4 regions of the Alkalicoccus luteus genome follow, and region 3 is predicted to be linked to each of the others. Evidence: riboswitches for the same ligand, from Rfam matches in the RefSeq annotation. Region 3 holds a riboswitch; each other region holds the start of a gene.

Evidence for each region. Region 3 has a riboswitch for cobalamin ahead of ACSZLD_RS14020 (ribonucleoside-diphosphate reductase subunit alpha). Riboswitches for the same ligand answer to the same signal wherever they lie in the genome.
Region 1: linked by a shared signal. The riboswitch ahead of ACSZLD_RS11795 (hypothetical protein) and the one ahead of ACSZLD_RS14020 (ribonucleoside-diphosphate reductase subunit alpha) in region 3 are both predicted to bind cobalamin.
Region 2: linked by a shared signal. The riboswitch ahead of ACSZLD_RS07025 (ABC transporter substrate-binding protein) and the one ahead of ACSZLD_RS14020 (ribonucleoside-diphosphate reductase subunit alpha) in region 3 are both predicted to bind cobalamin.
Region 4: linked by a shared signal. The riboswitch ahead of metE (5-methyltetrahydropteroyltriglutamate--homocysteine S-methyltransferase) and the one ahead of ACSZLD_RS14020 (ribonucleoside-diphosphate reductase subunit alpha) in region 3 are both predicted to bind cobalamin.

Annotation. Positions count from the first base shown of each region.
Region 1 is NZ_JBPZEY010000008.1:52,489-58,280, forward strand. Features, by position in the region: gene ACSZLD_RS11760 (energy-coupling factor transporter ATPase) at 1-470, shown strand, start outside; gene ACSZLD_RS11765 (energy-coupling factor transporter transmembrane component T family protein) at 463-1,260, shown strand; gene truA (tRNA pseudouridine(38-40) synthase TruA) at 1,276-2,061, shown strand; gene rplM (50S ribosomal protein L13) at 2,229-2,666, shown strand; gene rpsI (30S ribosomal protein S9) at 2,687-3,079, shown strand; gene ACSZLD_RS11785 (hypothetical protein) at 3,321-3,677, shown strand; gene ACSZLD_RS11790 (hypothetical protein) at 3,768-4,118, opposite strand; gene ACSZLD_RS11795 (hypothetical protein) at 4,115-4,315, opposite strand; cobalamin riboswitch at 4,468-4,667, opposite strand; gene ACSZLD_RS11800 (hypothetical protein) at 4,739-4,918, opposite strand; gene ACSZLD_RS11805 (NAD(P)-dependent alcohol dehydrogenase) at 5,272-5,792, opposite strand, start outside.
Region 2 is NZ_JBPZEY010000004.1:146,242-152,033, reverse strand. Features, by position in the region: gene ACSZLD_RS07035 (cobyric acid synthase) at 1-1,358, shown strand, start outside; gene cobT (nicotinate-nucleotide--dimethylbenzimidazole phosphoribosyltransferase) at 1,345-2,358, shown strand; cobalamin riboswitch at 2,422-2,599, shown strand; gene ACSZLD_RS07025 (ABC transporter substrate-binding protein) at 2,744-3,814, shown strand; gene ACSZLD_RS07020 (FecCD family ABC transporter permease) at 3,801-4,850, shown strand; gene ACSZLD_RS07015 (adenosylcobinamide amidohydrolase) at 4,847-5,792, shown strand, end outside.
Region 3 is NZ_JBPZEY010000011.1:42,735-48,526, reverse strand. Features, by position in the region: gene ACSZLD_RS14035 (L-lactate permease) at 1-398, shown strand, start outside; gene ACSZLD_RS14030 (Rrf2 family transcriptional regulator) at 535-975, shown strand; gene ACSZLD_RS14025 (MBL fold metallo-hydrolase) at 987-1,838, shown strand; cobalamin riboswitch at 2,015-2,196, shown strand; gene ACSZLD_RS14020 (ribonucleoside-diphosphate reductase subunit alpha) at 2,366-4,624, shown strand; gene ACSZLD_RS14015 (ribonucleotide-diphosphate reductase subunit beta) at 4,662-5,696, shown strand; gene ACSZLD_RS14010 (flavodoxin domain-containing protein) at 5,693-5,792, shown strand, end outside.
Region 4 is NZ_JBPZEY010000004.1:259,609-265,400, forward strand. Features, by position in the region: gene ACSZLD_RS07560 (ferritin) at 1-38, opposite strand, end outside; gene ACSZLD_RS07565 (hypothetical protein) at 40-561, opposite strand; gene ACSZLD_RS07570 (nitroreductase family protein) at 590-1,159, opposite strand; gene ACSZLD_RS07575 (Glu/Leu/Phe/Val family dehydrogenase) at 1,508-2,728, shown strand; gene ACSZLD_RS07580 (class I SAM-dependent methyltransferase) at 2,721-3,497, opposite strand; cobalamin riboswitch at 3,610-3,789, shown strand; gene metE (5-methyltetrahydropteroyltriglutamate--homocysteine S-methyltransferase) at 3,976-5,792, shown strand, end outside.

The DNA.
Region 1 (5,792 bases), on a different contig from region 3:
CCGAGCTGTTCACCCGTTCGCCGTTCGATTTGAGCGGGGGACAGATGCGCCGGGCTGCGATTGCAGGCGTGCTCGCAATGGAACCGGAGCTGCTGTTACTCGATGAGCCGACGGCAGGACTCGATCCGGCCGGCCGTGAAAGCATGATGGAGCTGTTTCGCTCCTGGCAAGAGGAAAAGCCGGAGCGGACCGTCGTTATGATTTCCCATGACATGAATGCCGTCGCCCGCTATGCAGACACGGTGACGGTGATGGAGGACGGAAAAGCGATCGCGCAGAAAGCGCCGCGTGAGCTGTTTACGGACGCGGAGCTTTTGGAGCGCCATCAGCTGGAAATGCCGGACACCGTCAGGCTCCTGTACCGGCTGAGAGAGGCTTCCGGAGCTAAAGTGGATATCAGTGCCTTTGATGAAACAGAAACATTCTCGCGCATTCTGACGCTTCTGAAAGGGGGCGTACAGGATGCTTGAGCACGTCATCATCGGCCAGTACGTGCCGGGGAAATCGTTCGTTCATTCGCTTGATCCCCGGGCAAAGCTGATTGCCGTCATCATTTTTATGATCTTTCTGTTCGTCTCACGTGACCCGCTCGTGCTCGGGACGGCAGCAGCGCTCACGGTCGCCGCCTTTTTATCCGCCGGGATCCCGTTCCGCTTTTTCTGGAAAGGAATCCGCGTGATTCTGCTTATCGTCGTCTTTACGTTCCTCCTGCATCTGTTTATGACGCGGGATGGAACAGTGCTCGTCAGTCTCGGCTGGCTCACGATTTACAGCGGCGGCGTTATAGAGGGCAGCCTGATTGCGACGCGCCTGTTTTTATTGATCGTGCTCGCGACGATGCTCACTCTCACGACGACCCCGGTTGATCTGACCGACGGGATGGAGCGGCTCATGCATCCGCTCAACCGTTTCCGCGTGCCGGTATATGAGCTTGCGCTGACGATGTCGATCGCGCTCCGCTTTATCCCGACGCTTTTAACGGAAACGGAAAAGATTTTAAAGGCACAGACCGCCCGGGGCGCCACGTTCTCCAGCGGCTCGATCTGGAAGCGGCTTAACGCGTTTATCCCAGTGCTCGTGCCGCTGTTTGTCCAGTCGTTTCAGCGGGCCGAAGAGCTGGCAGAAGCGATGGAGGCGAGAGGCTACGCGGGCGGTGAAGGACGCACGAAGTTCCGGCAGCTCGCCTGGCGGAACCGCGATACGGTCGTGCTGCTCGTGTTTGCAGCTTTTGGCGTGTGGAGCGTGCTGTCTGTTGGATAAAAAGGAGCGTTGTTCATGAAACGTATGGTGATGCAGATCAGCTATGACGGGAGCGGCTTTCGCGGCTACCAGAAGCAGCCGGACGCGCGCTCGGTCCAGGGAGAGGTCGAGCGGGCGCTCGCTAAATTGCATAAAGCAGCCAGCTGGCCGTCCACGTCGTCGGGGCGAACGGACACCGGCGTGCATGCACTAAGCCAGCCGGTTCACTTCGATACGCCGCTCGCTATTCCGGAAGAGCGCTGGCCGATGGCACTGAACAGCCTGCTGCCGGATGACATCCACGTGAGACACGCTGAGACGGCTCCGGAAGGGTTTCACGCCCGCTATGGAGCTGTGGCGAAGGAATACCGCTACCGGCTCACGACAGCCCGGGAGCGGGACGTCTTCCGCAGACACTACGTGTACCAGCTGCGGCACGAGCCGGATGCAGAGCGCATGCAGAAAGCGGCTGCCTATCTGCTCGGCACGCACAACTTTGCGAGCCTCTCCTCGCCCCGCACGGACGTCGAGGACAAAGTAAGGACGATGTACGCGATCGACGTGATCCGGGAAGGCGAGGAGTGGGTGCTGCGCTTTATCGGGAGCGGCTTTTTGTACCAGATGGTGCGCGTCATGACCGGCACGCTGTTAGACATCGGGTACGGCAGCCGCGAGCCGGAGTCACTTCCGGAGCTGCTTCATGCAGAAGACCGTACGCTCGCTGCGAAAACAGCCCCCGGCCACGGCCTTTATTTAGCCGGCGTCGACTACACGGAAGAGGAGCTGAAGGCACGTCTCGCAGCTAAAATCCATCCGCAGTAAAAAAAGATGGAAAAACAACTCGCCCGTGTGTTTTTTCGTATTGACACAGCAGAGCATCTATTATATGATGGTTAACGGTATTCTTATGCCCACTTGCCCCGGGTACGGAATCGATTAGATCGTAAGTTGTTTTTTTGAATGAGTCACATTTAGGAGGGAAATTAATCATGCGTACAACATATATGGCGAAGCCAACTGAAGTAGAACGCAAATGGCTGGTTGTTGACGCAGAAGGCCAGACGCTCGGTCGTCTGTCTTCTGAGGTTGCAAGCCTGCTCCGCGGGAAGCACAAGCCAACATTCACCCCGCACATCGATACTGGTGACAATGTCATCATCATCAATGCTGACAAGATCCACCTGACAGGTAACAAGCTGCAGGACAAGTACTACTACCGTCACAGCCGTTACCCAGGTTCCCTGAAGGCGACTTCTGCAGGCGACATGCGTGCGAACAAGCCGGAGCGTCTGCTTGAGCTTTCCATCAAAGGAATGCTTCCAAAAGGCCCGCTCGGCCGTCAGACAGGAAAGAAACTGCACGTGTATGCTGGAAGCGAGCACCCACACGCAGCACAACAACCAGAAGCGTACGAGCTACGCGGATAATTTAAAGGGAGGGAATTTTCTTGGCACAAGTTCAATACAATGGAACAGGTCGTCGTAAAAACTCCGTTGCCCGCGTGCGTCTCGTACCAGGTGATGGTACGATCATGATCAACAAGCGCAGCATCGATGACTACTTCGACCTCGAAACACTCAAAGTAATCGTAAAGCAGCCACTGGCTGAAACACAAACAGAAGGCACGTACGACATTCACGTGACTGTAAACGGCGGTGGCTACACAGGCCAGGCCGGTGCAATCCGTCACGGTGTTGCACGCGCACTGCTTCAAGCAGATCCGGAATTCCGTCCGGCTCTGAAGAAAGCTGGCTACCTGACTCGTGATGCACGAATGAAAGAGCGTAAGAAATACGGTCTTAAAGCAGCACGTCGTGCACCTCAGTTCTCGAAGCGATAATTTCAAACAACAGCGGCTGGGCGCCTGTGGACGGCGCCCAACTCGTCAAAACCCTCTGCTACCAACCCGGCAGAGGGTTTTTTATTATGTTCAGCTTCTACCTTAACGTGCTTATCGAACCGCATGTTTTTATGATGATGCCTTAATCAAAACGACATCCTTGAAGGAATACTAGCTGCAGGCTAGAAGAAGGAAGGGACAGGAAGAGGTTGACAACAAAAATGGAGAGGTGTTTCTGTAAATGGGTTTTGTGCGATTCATAGCAGGTTTAAGCTTACTGTTGTTGCTGGGTGCTTGTTCTTCTGATCAAGGGAACTTGGTCTATCAGGAGCTGCTGGCGGAAAGTGAAGGGGAGTACGCCGTCTTTGCGATCGGGGAACCGGAGGCAGTTGATTTTGTTGAAGCAGAAGTATATGAAGAAGAGACAGCCATTCGCGTGTTTCGAGCCAATCGTGATCCAGATCCGGATAACCTTGATTATCCAGGACTCGATTACGAGGAGCTGCCGGCATTCTTCTTGTTCGATCATGAGGAAGTTATCCTGGAGTCCCATGATCCAGATGATTTTGATGAACAAGTGCAGTCCTATCTGGAATAAAGAACGTTTCTAAAATCCATAAAAATCTACAAAAAACACCCCCTTCCTGCTTTCCTGCAGCGAGGGGGTGTTATCGTCGTATAACATTTTTCACTCCGGCAATGTTCTTCGGCTGATCTGCGGGAGCGGCTTGGAGAAGACGTTGGTCATGTAGAGCAGATAGCCGACGCCGACTGCGGTCCAGATGAGGCCGACCAGGACGGCCGATGGCTCGATCATCATGATGAGCAGCAGCATAAACGCGGCCCCGCCAAGCGGTACATAGAGATTAGCGAACTGATAAACAAAGCTGTTGTTGTACGATGTTTTCTCCTTCAAATACAGGTTGATCACGGAAATATTGACGAATAAAAACGTCGTCAGAGCGCCGTCAACAAACGCCTCGTGAGCGGCACTCAGAATCTCCTGTCTGGTCGTGTTTCGTTGCTTCAGCCCGGTCATGTCGTCTGCCTGCTTCCGGCGATGTGCTGCAGCACGAGTTGATAGGCAGCCTCCAGATGCTGCTTTTCGGACGCATCCAGCTTCTGCTGCAGATGCTCGACGTGTTCTCGCAGGGAGGCGGCGTTTTCCAGGTAAAGCGTTTGATACATAAAAAATGACGTCAGCTGCTCCTCATAGTGTTCGGTTCGCTCGTTCATACGTGCCCTCCTTGTCATCACAATAAAAAAACAACTCCCTTGAGGAAGCTGTTAAGAAGAGCGCACGCTTAACCAAGCGCTGGAGCGGCGCAGCAAGGCGCACGGGTCCATACGGTATACTCACACTTAACATCTCCTATCCTCGTAGGTACGAATGTCTGCTGAAACAGGCAGGTCTCCTGGCTTACGCTCATCGCTTCCCGGCTCCTTCCCATTTCCGCTCTCAGCAGAAACAGTGGCAACTCCGGGTCGCTCACGAATACAGTTGCGGGACAGCATCGGACTCTTCACCGATTTCCCTTTTAAGCAGCAAAGCAGAACGCCTCGCTGCACCTGAATCACTCACTTATGCAGTTGTTTGCTACATGGAACATTATTACTATAGCACGACTAACAGCGGCAGTGCTACGATAAGCCGGCGTATCAGCCTTCCGTCTGCTTTTGACGCGGTTTCGTCAAATAGCGCCCAGCAAACGTGAACAGGACGACGAAACTTAACACGGCGATGCTGTCGATCAGCGTATACGATCCGCCCGTCCACTGACTCATAGCGGTCAGAAACGGAGCGCCGAAGACAAATAGCAGGACCGTTTTCCAAAGCATCATTCCACCTCCAATAAAGGCCGGTTACCTGTAGTGTAACACGTGCAAATTTTCCATATAGAGGGAAACGAAAAGATAAGTCGATGGTCATCTAGCTGATTTTATGCCATGGAGCTATGCTGAATGTACGAACGCAGTGTGGGAAAGGAGCAGGAAGATGGAACCTGTCATGTTCATCATCATTGCTGCAGTGCTGGTTGCTGTTCTCATGTACGGCCTCCGAAAGAAGAAGGATTAACGAGGCTCTTCGCGTATAGGAACCAAGGGAAAGAGGACGTCCGCCGTACTTACTTCAGCTCCATACGCTAAAATAAGCCCTCTGCATCTTCTCGCAGAGGGCTCCTTTTTACCAATTAAAGCGTGCTCGTATCGATCACGAAGCGGTATTTGACGTCTGATTTCTGTACGCGTTCGTAAGCGTCGTCGATGTCGTCTGCGGAAATGACTTCGATTTCCGGCATGATCTCGTGCTTGGCGCAGAAGTCGAGCATTTCCTGCGTTTCATGGATGCCGCCGATCAGCGAGCCGGCGAAGGAGCGGCGCTGCGGGATCAGGGAAAAGACGTGTACATCCAGCGGCTCTGCCGGAGCACCGACGTTGACGAGCGTTCCGTCTAAGCGGAGCAGGGAGAGGTAGTCGTTGATGTTGATTTTCGCGCTCACGGTGTTGATGATCAGATCAAACTGTCCGGCGAGTGTATCAAACGTCTCTTCATCCTTCGTTGCATAATAGGCGCTTGCACCAAAGCGGAGCCCGTCGTCCTGCTTGTTCAGCGTCTGAGAGAGCACGGTTACGTCCGCTCCCATTGCATTCGCGATTTTGACGGCCATATGCCCGAGTCCGCCGAGTCCGACGACGGCTACTTTTTTGCCTG
Region 2 (5,792 bases), on a different contig from region 3:
ATTCGTATATCACGGCGGATGGTCTTGAAATCGGCCGGGCACAGGGCATGCAGGCCGAAGCGTGCGGAATGGAAGCGGACACGGACATGAATCCGATTCTACTTAAGCCATCCGGCTATAACCGGTCGCAGGTCGTTGTAAACGGCAAGGTTCTTCGCGCCATGGAAGCAACGGAATATCGGGAGCAGTACTTTGAGAAAGGCCTTCAGACGGTGACGAATGCCTATAACCGCCTAGCCTCCAGAACAGAGCGGATCGTGATAGAAGGAGCAGGGAGCCCGGCAGAAATTAATTTACAGGACCGGGAAATCGTGAATATGCGCATTGCCCGCATGGCCGAGGCACCTGTCCTGCTTGCAGCAGATATCGACCGTGGCGGCGTTTTTGCATCGATTGTTGGCACGCTTGAACTGTTGAGTAGAGCAGACAGAAAGCGTGTGAAGGGCTTCATCATCAATAAATTTCGCGGAGATCAGTCTTTGCTTCAGCCGGGACTTGACTGGCTGGAGGAGTATACCGGAAAGCCGGTCGCAGGGGTGATGCCCTATCTGCCGGATCTCCGCCTGGAAGAAGAGGATTCGCTTGGCTTGGAGACATACGGAAGGGGAACGGCCGGCAGGGATCTCGATATTGCGGTTATTCGCTTTCCTTATCTATCCAATTACACGGATCTGGACCCGTTCCGGTTTGAACCGGACTGCGCTGTTCGATTCGTCGAGCGGCCTGAGCAGCTAGGCGAACCTGATTTGCTTATTCTGCCAGGCAGCAAAACGACGGTTGCCGATGGACAGTTTTTGATCAGAAACGGATTGAACGAAGCGATTGCAGAAAAAGCGGGAGAGATGCCAATCATCGGAATTTGCGGCGGCTATCAACTGCTTGGCAGAACAGTCGAGGACCCGGCAGCTGCGGATACAGAGCTGAGAGAGTGTCAGGGGCTGAATGTGATTCCGGATATGAAGACGGTGATGGATCCAGTGAAAACGACAGTGCGTATCTCAGCGAGCGTTAACTGGGAGCGTGAAGTGCATTCGCTCACTGGATATGAATTGCACATGGGGCAGACCGTTCACGAAGCTCCGGAGTGGTTATCCGGCGGGATTCATGGCAGCAGCGCGGCAGTGAACAACGTGTACGGCACGTATATGCATGACATTTTTCATAACGATACATTCCGCCACGCACTGCTGGACAGCTTGAGACGTCAAAAAGCGCTCCCGCCTGTCCGCAGGGTGAGCGTTGCAGAAGAGAAAACGAAGGCATTTGACCGCCTGGCCGATGCAGTCGAAGCACATCTTGATATGGAGCTGATTGAACGGCTGATGAACGAAGGGAGACAGACAGATGAACTGGCGTGAAGCGGCAGAGAACATACCTGAGATCGATCAAACAGCAGCTGAACAGATGCGGATGCATCTGGATTCGCTGACAAAGCCGCAGGGCAGTCTCGGCAGGCTGGAGGAATTGGCCGTAACGCTCTCCGGCATGCAGGGAGATTTGCAGACGGGAAAGCCTGCGGTGCTTGTATTTGCAGGTGACCACGGGGTGACAGCTGAAAGGGTCTCGCTTTACGGGTCAGAAGTCACCGCTCTGATGGCGCAGAATTTTGTGACCGGCAAAGCAGCGGTTAACGTTCTCGCGAGACAGATCGGAGCAGATGTTTATGTGTATAACGTGGGGATTGATGCAGCTGATACGGCAGCTATCAACCGCAACGTTCGTCGCGGTACCGGAAATATAGCAAAGGAACCGGCGATGACTGCAGCAGAAGTAAAGCAGGCACTTCAAATTGGAGCCGACGCCGTTGAAGCTTCAAAGGCAGATATTATCATCCCCGGGGACATGGGCATCGGCAATACAACGGCAAGCAGCGCGCTGCTGTGTGCGTACACGGGACTTTCTCCGGAAGCGGCAGCGGGCAGTGGGACAGGTGTAGAGGGGCCGCAGCTCAAGCATAAAATCGAGGTGATCGGGCGAGCGGTGAAGCGGTCTGATGCGAAGGAACCGCTTCACATATTAGCTGATTTAGGCGGTTTGGAGATCGCGGCTATGGCCGGAGCCATGGTTCGCGCGGCTTCAATGCGGAAGCCGGTTCTCGTAGACGGGTTTATTGCAACTGTTGCAGCAATAGCTGCAGCAAAACTTGCACCAGGAGCAGAGCGCTTTTTTCTTTACGGACACAAATCTGCAGAAGCAGGTCATGCAGCGGCGCTGGAAGCAGCTGGCGGAAAACCGCTGCTTGATTTAGGGATGCGTCTCGGCGAAGGGACCGGGGCGGCCGCTGCTTATCCGCTGCTAAAAATGGCACAGGCGCTGACGGAAGAAATGGCGACGTTTGCCGATATCGGCCTTGCCTGACAGAACAGATGTAGACTTTTTCCAGCAGTCCATACTATAATACAAAGTAGAACTGAAAAACGTAACGCTCGTCAGCAGAGAGGTGTCGGCATCAGCCGATGAAAAGGGAAGCCGGTGTGAATCCGGCACGGACCCGCCACTGTAAACGCACAGGCATTTCACAATCCACTGCATTCCGCGGGAAGGGTGAGGCTGCCGTTTATGCGTAAGTCAGGAGACCTGCCTCTCTGTCGATTTAAACACCTTCGGGAAAAAGGTTGTTTGAAGTGCAGACGAGGAGATTTCCGGGAATCTGAAACGGCTCTCTTCATGCATTTTATTCAGCGCAGTCCTTCGAAGGGCGGCGTTTTTTTATGTTCCACTACATAATCATGGGGGAGTAACGATGAAAAAAATGACGGCACCGCTTCTGCTATCAGCCGCGCTCATCATCAGCGCATGCGGGACAGAGGGAAACAATGAGAACGGGAATACGAACACGGACAATCAGGAAGCAAACGAAGACACGACTGGCAACAATGAGGCAGCGGAAGATGAAGAAGGAGCTGCAAATAACACAGAGAACAATGTATCAAACGAGGAGCAAAATGATGAGGATAATGAAACAGCCGGAGAGTTCCCGGTAACGATAACGGATAACGCAGGCAATGAAGTGACGATCGACGAAGAACCGGAAACTATTGTTACGCTGCAGCCAAGCGATACAGAAATATTATTTGAAATCGGCGCAGGCGACAGACTCGTAGGGGTTTCGGAGTATTGCAATTATCCGGAAGAAGCGCTCGAAATTGAAAATGTCGGGGCGCAGGACATGGATTTGGAACGCATTCTCTCTTTAGAGCCTGACATGGCACTCGTTTCGGATTATCACGCCTCCAGTCATGATGATAGTTTAGAGCAGTTGCGTGATGCCGGAATTGATGTCGTTGTTGTGCGGAATGCCGAATCGTTTGAAGGCACTTATGACACGATTGAAACACTCGGCATGCTCACCGGAACAGAAGAAAATGCAGAAGAACTCATAGCGGAGATGGAGAGCGGCATGGAAGAGCTCGCGGAGCTTGGAGAAACGATCGACGAAGAAGAGCGCAAGCGCGTCTGGGTGGAAGTAGCACCATCTCCGGATATTTTCACTACTGGTACCGGCACCTTCATGCATGAGATGCTGGAGACGATCGGGGCGGAAAACGCAGCGGAAGAGCATGAAGGCTGGGTGAATTTGACCGAAGAAGAAATTGTCACGCTCGAGCCGGACACGATTGTCACTACCTACGGATACTATGTGGAGGATCCTCAAGAAGAAGTAATGAACCGCGATGGCTGGAGTGATGTTCCTGCTGTGGCAAACGAGGACGTACACGATGTGCAAAGTGATATCGTGACGCGCTCCGGTCCGCGCCTTGTAGAAGGAACCCGTGCCGTAGCTGAGGCTGTATATCCGGATGTTTTCGAATAAAGCATGGCTGTACTATGCAGGGAGCCTCGGTCTTCTTGCTGCTGCGATAACACTTGGACTGTTTTATTCAAGCGTAACGGTCCCGGTTCCGCATATTTTGCATATTATTCTGGATAAAACAATCGGCGCTCAGCTGCTGGATGACGTTCCGTCCAACCAGTACTCGATTATTTGGGAAATCAGGCTGCCGAGAGTGCTGCTGGCTCTATGTGTTGGCGCGTCTCTCGCGCTTGCCGGAGCAGCATTTCAGGGGTTGCTGAGAAACCCGCTTGCGGACCCATATACGATCGGCGTTTCCTCCGGTGCGGCCCTCGGCGCTGTTTTCGTTATCTTTTTCCAGCTCACGATCGTAGGACTTGGTGCATTTACGCTCCCGGCTGTATCGATTGTGAGCGGGTTTCTCACGCTCATGCTTGTGTTCGGGCTTGTAAAGCTCAGCAGCAGAAGTTTGGCGATCGAAACGATTATCCTTGCGGGAATTATCGTCAGTGCATTTATCGGATCAATCATTTCACTGATTATCTCGCTCGGCAGCCAGGATGAAATGACGCAGATTATTTACTGGCTGTATGGGAGTGTTGGTATGAGAGGCTGGAGCTACGTGCAGCTGATCGTACCGTTTCTGATTATCGGTTCCATTATGCTCGTCACCCGCTACCGGGACCTGAATGCACTTGCGCTCGGAGAAGAAGCTGCCGGTCATATTGGTGTAAATGTCGGCCGCGGGAAAGTGTTTATTCTTGGCGGCGCGTCGCTGCTGACTGGTGCGGCCGTTGCTGTATCGGGTACGATTGGCTTTGTTGGTCTAGTTATCCCGCACCTTGTAAGGCTTGTTACGGGACCAGATCACCGGCATGTGCTGCCAATTTCCATGATCATCGGAGGGGCCTTCTTAATCTTTGCAGATATCACGGCAAGAACGATTATTGCACCAAAGGAACTGCCAATCGGTGTGATCACGGCGCTGATCGGCGCACCAATGTTTGCGTTTCTGCTTATTAGAAACCGCATCGGAAAGGGGAAGAAGCTGGCATGAACATCACCGGACTGAGCGGCGGCTACGGCGGCCCTCCAATCATTGAATCGATGGACCTTCATATAAAACAGGGAGAATTTTTCGGCCTGCTCGGTCCGAATGGCAGCGGAAAAACGACGCTGTTTAAGCTTGTCAGCGGTTCCCTTAAGCCGGACCATGGAGACGTATCGCTTCAGGGTGCTTCGCTGTTAACGATGTCTCCAGTGCAGCGTGCCAGAAAAATAGCCGTTCTCACACAAGAAACAAATGTCTCCTTCGATTTTACTGTCGAGGAAGTGATCCGGCTCGGCCGCTATGCTTTTCAAAAAGGCCTGTTTAAAATGCTGAGCCGGGAAGACAGGGCGCTCATCGATGAAATTATGGCGCTGACCGACACAGAAAAATTTCGCGATACGTCGTTCTTCCGGTTAAGCGGAGGTGAAAAGCAGCGGGTACTGCTCGCAAAGGCACTTGTGCAGGAGCCGGAGGTGCTTCTGCTGGATGAACCGACGAATCATCTTGATATTCGTCATACGTTTGACATGCTGAACGTATTGAAAGAGCGGCAGGAAACGCAGGGACTAACCGTCTTTGCCATTTTGCATGATTTAAATATTGCGGCCCTTTACTGTGACCGCGTCGGACTTCTTCATGAAGGAAAGCTTCAGGAAACGGGTCCGGTCGATATTATGCGCCGTTCAGAGCGGCTGTCCAGTATTTACGGAGTAGAAACGTGGACGCAGTCGCATCCGACATTGCCGCGGCCGCAGCTGCTCATGAACCCGAAAAAGCAGGATGAATCTGCCATGTCTCTTCACGACAGTGTCACCGTAGAAGCTGATCGAAATCTGGTCCAAATTTCGAGTCCAAAGCCGCTCCGGACAATTTCCAACGGGGTGGCCGGTGAGGGAATTCAGTGGATTCGCCACATTGCCAATTTTCACGTCGACAAACAATACAGCA
Region 3 (5,792 bases):
TTAATGCCGGAAATCTCGTATCAATGCCGGAACACATTGCTGTGATGCTCGCATCAGGCCTCGGAAGCGTCTGGCATCTTGCAGCGCCGTTTCTTGGACTTTTGGGATCGTTTATTACAGGCAGTGCAATGGTATCAGGCTTGACCTTCGCGCCAATTCAGACATCTGTTGCGTCGGCAGCAGGGCTTGATCAGACGCTGGTTCTCGCTCAGCAGACTGCGGGTGCAGCTGCAGGGAACATGATCTGCGTGCATAACGTCGTCGCAGCTGCGGCGGTGGTCGGGCTTGCAGATAAGGAAGGCGATATCATCAGAAGAACGGTCGTTCCTGCGCTTGGCTACGCGGCGCTGATCGGAATTGCGGGAACGATTCTCGCCGGCCTGACCGGCCTGTTTTAACGGTCATGCTTCGGACTATGCTTTCGAGCGGGTTCATATGCTACACTGATAGAAAGACATGGTGCTGCTTTGACAGGATACTGTTGAAGCAGCATTTACTTATGAAACAGCAGCAGGAAATGGAAGGGGAACCGCCATGCATTTAACTCAATATACCGATTTTTCACTCCGGGTGCTTATGTACACTGCAGTTCAGCCATCTGGAAAGCTGTCGCAAATCAAGGACATATCAGAGGCTTACGGCATTTCCAAAAACCATCTTATGAAGGTTGTGTATCGACTCGGTAAGCTCGGCTACATAGAGACAATCCGTGGCAGGAACGGCGGTATCCGACTTGCACGTGAACCGCAGAATATAAATATTGGCGAAGTTGTCAGACATACCGAAGACAATTTTCATTTGGTGGAATGTTTTAACAGTGAAACGAACACGTGCCCAATTACACCGGCATGCAAGCTTCAGTTTGCTCTTTCTGATGCGCTGACAGCCTACTTGGATGTGCTGGATCAGTATACGCTGGAGGATATCACCGATAACAGGGATGCACTTGCAGTCTTATTGAAGCAGCCGGACTAGGAGGAATTTTCATGCAGGAATTAAAGAAGCTCTCGGAGCGATTTTATTATCTCACACCGGTCGAAGAAACAGACAGGCCCATTCTTGGCGCAGTAGTCGGGGATAATCTGACGCTGCTGATCGACGCCGGAAACTCAGAAGCACACGTGCGTCTGTTTTTAGACGAATTAACACGAAGCGGTGTTCCTGCCCCTTCACTGGCTGTTCTGACCCACTGGCACTGGGACCATGTTTTCGGGGCGTCGGCGTTAAACCGAACGCCTGTTATCAGCACAGAGGCGACGAAAACAGAGCTGCAGCGTTTGTCGTCCTATTCATGGGAGGATGAAGCACTCGACGAGCGGGTCAAGACCGGAGAAGAGATTCGTTTCTGTGCAGAAGCGATAAAAAAAGAATTTCCAGCTGAACGTTTTATACGTATCCATATGCCGGAGATAACGTTTAACGATGAGCTGGTACTTGACCTCGGCGGAATCACTTGCCGGCTCGTTCATGCTGGCGGCAACCACGCGTCTGATCATTTGATTGTTCACCTTGCAGAGGAAGATATTTTGTTTGCAGGAGATATTACTGCTCCGAACTTATATGCATCATCCTGGCACTATACGCCAGACGAAACAAAGCAGCTTGTAAAAAAGCTGAAGCCTTTTGCTTCAGCCTGGAACGTCATATCACACTGGAAGCCCTTGTCGAAAGAACTGTTTATCGAGGAGCTGGAGCTGCTGGAGAAAACAGCCTCGTTAAGCGCTCGTGCAGGCGATGAAGCAGAACTGAAAAACTTGCTGATGGACGAATACGGAAAACCGTTGTCAGAAGAAGAGAGTCTTGCAGCGCAATATTTCATGAACGGAAAAAAGCTTTAGATGAACAACGAAACCTGCATCTTTTGACAAAAAAAGAAATATGGTCAGCTGAAGGCGGTCTACCAGTATGTCGTTGAAAATGATTTGCTATTCTGCAAGTTTCATGTTGCAAATAGCTGGGAATAGAGGTAGCATAATCAATATATTGAGTGTATAAGCAAGTAGACATCTAAATATAGCGTGCAGAAACGTACAGGTACCGCAAAAGCGGTTTAATAGGGAATCCGGTTAAAAGCCGGAGCTGTCCCCGCAACTGTAACTGCTGACGAGCAGCCGATCACCCACTGTTTTTTAACGGGAAGGGAGGCTGTAAGGATGAAGCAGAAGCCAGGAGACCTGCCGTACGTTTCAGACGTTTCTTTTCTTCGGGGATTGAGAAAGGGAATGGTGCAGCGCCGTTATGCCGGGCGTCTGTGCTGTTTCCTTTTTCGTGTCTCTTCCTCCGAAGAGGCACTTTTTTGGTTCTGCTGATTTGTGCTGCATCATTCAATATAGTGAATCATGTAGAAGAAAAGGGAGGCATTTCAATGAAATCTGCACTACAATCACGGATTCAGCTCACGATCAACGAGCTGGAAAACAACTACAAACTTGATTTATCGGAACTGAAACAGCAGGTCGAATCGAAACAGGAGGAGGAAGCGTTTGATCATGCGCTGCATACCTCCCTTAACAAGATCGCCATGGACCAGCCGGATTATACATTTGCAGCAGCCCGGTTTTACTTAACGCGACTTTATGAGCAGGCAGAGGCTCAGCGCGGTTATAAGGCTTACAGCGGGTTTTATGAACTGCTGCAGGTACTGACGGATAAGGGAATTTACAGCTCCTCGCTGCTGCAGTCGTATTCAAAAGCAGAAATTGAAAAATTAGAAACAATAATAGAGCCGGACCGGGATCATTCATTTACATTTATCGGACTGTTTTTGCTCGCAGACCGGTATCTGGCAAGAGATCATGATAAGCAGGTGTGGGAGCTTCCACAGGAACGGTGGCTCGTAATCGCAATGGCCCTGATGCAAGATGAGCCAGCCAGTAAACGGATTATGCTCGTAGAAGAGGCATACTGGGCGCTGTCTAACCTCTACATGACGGTAGCGACGCCTACGTTAGCAAATGCAGGGAAAAGCTACGGGCAACTCTCCTCCTGCTTTATCGACACCGTCTCGGATTCGCTGGACGGCATTTACTTAAACAATTGGGATACGGCAAGACTCAGTAAGGATGGCGGAGGAATCGGCGTTTATTTTGGCAAGGTGAGAGCGCTTGGTTCGGACATTAAAGGCTTTAAAGAGACCTCTTCAGGTGTTATTCCCTGGATCAGGCTGCTTAATGATACTGCTGTAAGCGTCGACCAGCTTGGCCAGCGGCAGGGGGCTGTTGCAGTTTATTTAGATATTTTCCACAAGGATATTATGAGCGGGTTTTTGGACTTGAAGACAAACAATGGAGATGAGCGCAGAAAAGCGCACGATATATTTACGGGCGTCAGTATTCCTGATCACTTTATGAGAATGCTGGAAGAAACAGATGAAGCCGGACGCAGCAGTGGAGAGTGGTCGGTATTTTGTCCGCATCAGGTGAAGACCATCATGGGATGGAAGGATGAGAACGGCAATTCGCTCGGTCTGGAGGATTTCTATGATGAAACGGACCACCTTGCGTTTACTGAAAAATACAAGGAAGCCTGCGCGCATCCGATGCTTCCGCGGAAGACGTACCGTGCGATGGATATCATGAAACGCATCATGATCGCTCAGCTGGAAACTGGAACGCCCTATATGTTCTATCGGGATGAAGTGAACAGAGGCAACCCGAACAAAAAGGCAATGGGCCGTACCTCGATATTCTGCAGCAACCTTTGTACCGAAATCGCCCAAAATATGTCCGCCTCAGAAATCACTGATGAATATGTGGCGGAAGACGGAAGTATCGTGATCGTGCGAAAGCCGGGTGAATTCGTCGTCTGCAATCTCTCCTCTATCAACCTGGCTGCAGCCTGCAGAGATGATGTGATTGAGCGGACGGTAGCTATACAGGTAAGAATGCTCGATAATGTTATTAATTTAAATACGCTTTCTGTCGGCCAGGCACAGGAGACGAATAAAAAATACCGGGCCGTCGGTCTCGGAACATTTGGCTGGCACCACGTACTTGCTGTGAACCATATTGACTGGGAATCAGAGAACGCGGTAGCTTTCGCGGATGACCTGTATGAACGGATTGCGTTTGCCGCTGTTCAGGCAAGTGCAGCGCTCGCAGAGGAGAAAGGAGCTTATCCTGCTTTTCGGCACTCAGAGTGGGAAAATGGCCGGTACTTTGAGCGGCGGGGCTATACGTCAGACCGCTGGCTGCAGCTGAAGCAGAAAACAGCTGAGACAGGAATTCGAAACGGCTGGCTGATGGCGGTCGCCCCAAATTCATCAACGGCAAAAATTGCCGGTTCGACAGATGGCATTGATCCTGTTTATGCACTGGAGTACGCGGAAGAAAAGAAAAATTTCAAGCTCAAGGTTACACCGCCGGACCTTACGCATCATACGTACCCATATTACAACAGGGCCAGGCATGAGCTGGATCAGCACTGGAGCATCCGCCAAAACGCAGCGCGTCAGCGCCATGTCGATCAGGGAATCAGCTTTAACTTGTATGTCCGCCACGATATTCACGCAAAAGACCTGCTGCAGCTGCACATGGAGGCTTGGCGTCAAGGGCTGAAAACGACCTATTATGTGCGCAGCACGTCCCAGGGAGAAATTGAAGAATGCGAAAGCTGTCACTCCTGATTGCAGGAGGCAGCAAAACGAAAGGATGGAGCATACGATGACATTGACAAAAATGAAGCTGCTTGAGCCGGATCACGCGAATAAATCGACCGGCATTATAAACGGACGAGCTTCCGGCATTTTAAACTGGAACGATATCGCCTATCCGCAAATGTACGATATGTACCACGTTTTACTGTCTAACTTCTGGAAAGCGCAGGAGATTAACATGCAGGACGATATTAAACAGTGGGAAGCCTTGTCTGACGCAGAAAAGGAGATTTTTTTAAAGGTCAATACGCAGCTGGCTTCACTCGACAGTCTGCAGACACCAACGATGTCGATGGTGCTTGATTATGTAAGCGATCCGAGCTTTAAAGCAGTATTTGCCGTGATCGCGCAGCAGGAAGCCGTGCACAATGAATCGTACTCTTATGTCCTGAGTTCTCTCGTTTCCACCGATGAACAAACAAAAGCATTTGATGACGCAAAAAATGATCCGCTCGTCCGAAAGCGAAATGCCCTTATTCTGGATTCCTATGAACGTTTCAGGAAGAACCCCTCACCTCAGCGTTTATTGGAGCTGTGTATTAACTCTGTCAATCTGGAAGGAATTTATTTTTATGCTGGATTTGCATTTTTTTATCACCTCGCCCGCAATCAAAAAATGGTCAAAACGAGTACGATGATCAGCTACATTCAGCGTGATGAAATGCAGCATGCCTATTTCATTTCCCAATTTATCCGAATTCTGATGGCTGAAAACGAAGAGCTTCGGACAGAGGAAAACGAAGCATTTATTTATGACACGATCGCTAAGGCGGTTGAGCTTGAAAAAGAGTGGGCCGCTGTCCTTTTGAAGGACATAAAAGGCATTGATACGAATGAATATGAAGCATATGTGGAATACCTCGCAGATAAGCGGTTCAGGCAGCTCGGTCTTTCCAACCTGTATCATCGTTCAGAAAACCCAATGCCGTGGATTCAAGTATTCAGTGACGACATGATGAATGAAACAAAATCAGATTTCTTTGAGCAGAAATCCAGAGCCTATACAAAAGTAACGGAGCAAAACGGGTTTGATGAGCTGTGATCGCGGTTCTTGTTCAATCGATGTCGGGGAATACGGATGAGCTTGCAGATTTAATTATTCAAAAGCTTCATGAGCGAGGCTGGTATGCAGAAAAAA
Region 4 (5,792 bases), on a different contig from region 3:
TGTTCGTTCAAAGCGTCCACAAGTGTTGTGCTGATCATGTTACATCGCGCTCCTCTCAATTAAATGATCCGGCAGCCAGCCGGCGTGCAGGACGGCTGCCGGAATTTCCCCGGAAAGACGCCCGGCCCGGTCGAGCCACTGCTTTGAAAATGTGTATTCCCGTTCTTTTAAAATCATGCCGATTCCCTGATTCGCACTGTAGAGCTGCATGCGACCAAGCGCACGAAGCGCCTCGTCCCGGTAGCGAGGTTTCGTCAGCACAAGCACATGCATCGGCACCTGCTCGTACAGCTCCAGCATCCGGTTGTGCCAGCGGTCTTCACGCTCGTACATGCCGCGTATGATTTCTTTGACAAGCGGACACTTCTGAGGTCCGTGAAACAGAAGCAGACGCGTCTCGGCACGTGCTTCCGGACTCATTTCCACGGAGGCTTTCTTCCAGCTGACCGACACTGCGGACGGCTCGACAGCCCGGTCCTTAAAGCAGCGCATAATCCGCCGCTCCATCATCATTTTTTCCATCATGGCGCGCATCGCCTGCATTTCTTCGGCTGTCAGCATGGCAGCCACCTCCCTTTACAGATGCCTTTTAAAGCGACGAAAAATCGGTCGTAAGCTCTTCCGGCGGAGTTGGTTCTTTCCGTTTCGGCTTGTTTTTTTCCTCATAATAGCCAAGGTGCAGAAAGCCGGCGATCCGTTCACCAGCCTTTACGCCAAGCATGCCACGGACGTCCGGCTCGTAAATGTGCGGATTCGTTTTCCACACGGTTCCGAGCTGCCGTTCTGCAGCAAGCAGCTGAAAATTTTGAATCATCGAGCCAATCGCGCCCATGTTTTCATCCTGCTGTTTCTGGCGCGGATCTTCTTTCATTATTACAATTAAATAGGCAGCAGGCTCCATAAACAACTTGCGGCGGTTTTCATGCTCTCGTTTTGCATAGTGCCCGAGCAGCCCTTCAACAAATGCTTCCTTTTCTTCTGCACTCACATACACGAAGCGCCACGGCTCCCGCAGCCCGTGGTTCGGGGCCCATACGGCATCCCGAAGCAGATCCATCACCAGCGTTTTTTCTACCGGTTCATCGGTGTATCCGGTTTTAATAGAACGCCGCTCCCGTATCGCTTTTTGCAGCGGCGTAATCGTAGATAAATCAGTCATGTCTATCCCTCTTTCTATTGCCAGTCTTTCCCTTTATTGTATCAGACGGGCACCCCCGTTAACATCTTAAGCGGCACCGCCGATAAATGATAACCATTCTCAATGGTGTCGAAAAAAAAGAGAGGGGGGAATACTTTTTTTCGGAAGCGAGAAAGTGAGAATGATTATCAATTAACGGTGCTCTTTTATCATAGTGCAGCTTTTCAAAACCGTCAAGCCTTATCTGCAGAAATTTTCTAAAAAAATAACGTGTCCGGCAGCTGAAGCCTGCGAAGATGACGTTCCCGCGCTTAGCTTCTCTCCGGACGGGGAAGGTACCGGAGTAGACACTGTGAAGGAGCTGATTGGATGAACACGCAAGAACTCTATGCCATGATCAACGAAGCATCTGAACACCTGGAGCTGCATGACGATTTTCAGCAGCTGCTCCGCATTCCGGAGAGGCAGCTCGCCTTTTCGGTTCCTTATGAATCCGATGAAGGAAACATGCGCGTGGTGGAGGGTTTCCGTACACTGCACTCCTCCCTGCTGGGTCCCGGTAAAGGCGGCATCCGGCTCCACCCGGAAACAAACATCGACGAAACGTCGCTGCTCGCCTCCTGGATGACGATGAAAAATGCCTTAATGCACCTGCCCTTCGGCGGCGCAAAAGGCGGAATTGCTGCAGATCCAAAACAACTGTCTGATAACGAACGCGAGCGCGTAATCCGCTCCTACATCCGCAAGCTGTCCCCTTACATCGGCCGCGACCAGGACATTCCCGCTCCGGACGTCAACATCGGCCAGCAGGAAATCGGCTGGATGCTGGATGAATACGAAAAACATCTGCATGATCCATATAATGCCGTCTTCACCGGGAAAGATCCGGTTATCGGAGGCATCCCGGGCCGGGTGGAAGCCACGGCAGCCGGCATCGTTCATACGATTCGCTGCCGGCTCAAGGAACAGGACCGCAGCCTGAATAATTTGAAAGTCGCCATCCAGGGAGCCGGAAACGTCGGATCGTTCTGCGCCCGCATTCTCGCTGATAAAGGAGCGATCATTACGGCGATGTCAGACTCCTCTTCCACTGTCTTTGATGAGAATGGACTAAACGTGGAGAAAGTATTGAAGGAAAAAACCGACACGGGCAGCCTTGGCGGAGACCATGAGTCAGCGGCCGTATTTGAAGTGCCGTGCGACGTGCTGATCCCGGCCGCCATGGGCGGCGCTATTGATGAGGAGACCGCCCGGCTGATCCAGGCAGACCTGATCGCAGAAGGCGCGAACGGTCCGGTAACAGCAGATGCAGACCGGGTGCTGGAAGAACGCGGCATTGAGGTACTCCCGGATATCCTGACCAATGCCGGCGGTGTCGTCGTTTCCTACCTGGAGTGGCGGATGAACGAGCGCAAGGAAGAATGGAGCAAGGCCGATGCGCTGAGTCAGCTGGAGCACTACATGCGCCAGGCCTTCAGCCGCACGAACCGGACCAAGCAGGATTCCGGCGTCTCCTACCGTCGTGCTGCCTATTACACGGCCTGCAGGCGTCTTGCTGATGTGATGCAGGCACGCGGGCTGATCAAGTAGCCTGTCCTGTCCAGATCGTCCACCGGTCGGCTTCTGTTACAGCCCCTTCCGAAAGCTTCGTCTGCAGAAAATCGAGAAACGCTTCCAGCTCGCTGTCTGTCAGTTCGTGTAAAATACTCCGTCCCGTTCGCTGGCGAAGATCATCCAGCAGCTGCTGCCTCGTTGCAAACTGTTTTCGCTTCTCCCATATAGAAAAAACTGTCACACCGGTAAAGCCGGCAGCTTTCATCTGCTCGAGGACGTCCATTTTATTCGGACGCCTCTTTTTTTCGACCTCGGCAAGGTGCGGAAAATAATCAAGCAGCCAACCCCGGATGTGCACGTGGCTTCCGGGAAGCAGACAGTCTGAAACGGTCCGGTCCTGTATGATCAGCCGCCCTTTCGCACACAGCACCCGTGCTGCCTCTTTCAGAAAAGCGGCTGTATCCGACAGATGATGGATCAGTGCCCGGGCAACCACCAGATCCTGGCCGCACCGGGCGAGACCGGTTCGTTCCGCGGTCCCCTGCTGAAATGAGAGCCGTCTCTCGTGCTGATGACGTTCTTTTGCATCGCGCAGGCTTACTTCCGAAAAATCAATGCCGACTGCTCTATCAGCCCCAAGTTTCAGCAGCTCGTTCGTATAGATCCCCCCGCCGCAGCCAATGTCTGCGGCATGCTTGATATCTTCTCCTGCTGTCAGCTCCTGCATCGTTTTTACCCAGTCAGCGTCGGCGTCCCTGCTGTTATAGCTCCCTTTTAACCGTTCATCATGAAAATGGATGCTCATGTGTTCTCACCTCCCTTCTATTATATCCTTTTTATGGGAAAAATGAAGCCGCGCTTCTTTTAGATGATTTTGACAACTTACTCCCTTTTCCTGTATGATGACGACAAACTTGATAACGTAATGAACAACAGGTGATCTGCTTCGCCAGATCTTAAAAGGGAATCCGGTGCAACTCCGGAACGGTCCCGCCACTGTAAAAGGTTAGCAGCCGCTGTGCCACTGGATTTTTTCCGGGAAGGTGCGGCTGTGTTCATCCTTGAGTCAGGAGACCTGCCTGTCGTTCTTTACCATCAGCCCTACGGGTCATAGGGAGGTGGAAACAGGCTTGTTCAGCTTTGCCGCAAAACACGTGCGGCCAAAGCTTCGTTCGTGCTGGAAAGACACCTGTTTTGTCCTGCTGCCGTGCCGGAAGGGTTTCCCCCTTTTCGGCACGGCTTTTTGTTTGTGTCGGCGTCATACATCTGAAGGAGGAATAAGCATGAAAACATCTGTACAAGGCTATCCGCGCATCGGTGAAAACCGGGAGTGGAAACGCGCACTTGAAGCGTACTGGAAAGAAGAAATAACCGCAGCAGAGCTGCAGGAACGGATGAAAGCCATCCGGCTGGAAAGGCTCACCCGTTTAGCAGCAAGCGGACTCGATCTGGTGCCGACAGGCGACTTTTCGTATTACGACCATATGCTGGATACGGCATTTATGTTTAATCTGGTACCGGAGCGTTTCGCTTCCTTGTCCGGAAATGAGCTCGATCAGTATTTCGCAGCCGCACGCGGGACGCGCGAGGCGCCTGCGATGGAAATGACGAAATGGTTTGATACGAACTATCACTATATTGTGCCTGAGCTGGAAGACAGCTGGGTGCCTGACGTTACGCGAAACTATCCGCTTGAACAGTATCGGGAGGCGGAAGCCGCGGGCATAAAGACAAAGCCGGTGCTCGTCGGACCCTATACGTTTATGACGCTTGCGAAAGGACTGGAAGCGGAGCACCGCGACAGCTGCATGTCTGTCCTGCTTTCGCTGTATGCAAAAGTGATTGGCGAACTGCACGAGGCAGGCGCTCCACTCATTCAGCTTGATGAGCCTGCTCTCGTCACGTCCCTGACCCATGAAGAAGCCGGGCAGGCCGCTAAGTGGCTCCAGCAGCTGCTTGACTTGGTCCCGAAGGCACCGCTGCAGCTGCAGACGTATTTTGAATCGCTGACGCACTGGGATTTATTCGCCACTCTTCCGTTTCACGCCTTCGGACTCGATCTGATGTATGACGACGGCGATACGCTCCAGCAGCTGCGGCAGCATCCGCCTCACCAGAATGCGGCGCTCGCCATCGGCGTGATTGATGGCCGTAACGTCTGGAAAAGCGACCTCCACGAAGCACAGAAGCTCGTTCGACGCGTTGAAGTGCTCTGTCCGGAAAACCCATTAATCCTGCAGACAAGCTGCAGCCTCCTGCACGTACCGGTTTCCCTTAAGCAGGAGGAACGCTTCGTCGAGGACTTGAAGCAGGGCATGGCTTTCGCTGACGAAAAGCTGCAGGAGCTCCAGCTGCTGAAGCAGGTCTGCACGGGCTCTCCGGAGAACACGCTGGACGGTCATCAGGCGTCTCTTTCCCGGTTCCGAAAACGCTATCCGGCAGCAGGAGACAGCAGCAGTGAAAAGCTCGCGATGAGAGAGCCTGTTTTCTCACGCCGCGCTGAGCTGCAGCAGGCCCGTTGGCAGCTCCCGCTTCTGCCGACGACAACGATCGGCAGCCTCCCTCAGACGACCGATATGCGAAAAGCAAGAACCGCCTATCGGCGCGGAGAACTTTCCGCTAAACGCTACCGTGCAATGGTGGAAGAAAAAATGCAGCGCTGGATTAAGCTTCAGGAAGATATCGGGCTCGATGTCCTCGTGCACGGTGAATTTGAACGCAACGACATGGTAGAATTTTTCGGGGAAAAGCTGGACGGTATGGCCGTCACACAAAACGGCTGGGTCCAGTCGTACGGCTCCCGCTGCGTCAAGCCGCCGCTCATTTACGGGACTGTTTCTGCTCCAGGTTCGATGACCGTCTCTGAAACCGCCTATGCTCAATCTCTGACGGATCGCCCGGTAAAAGGCATGCTCACCGGGCCCGTAACTATTTTAAAGTGGTCATTTGAACGGAGCGATGTGCCTAAATCGGTGACGGCCTATCAGCTTGCGGAAGCGTTGCAGCAAGAAGTTGAAGCCCTTGAAGAAGCAGGCATTGGTATGATCCAGATAGATGAACCGGCTCTTCGGGAAGGCTTTCCACTGAAACGGGAGAAACG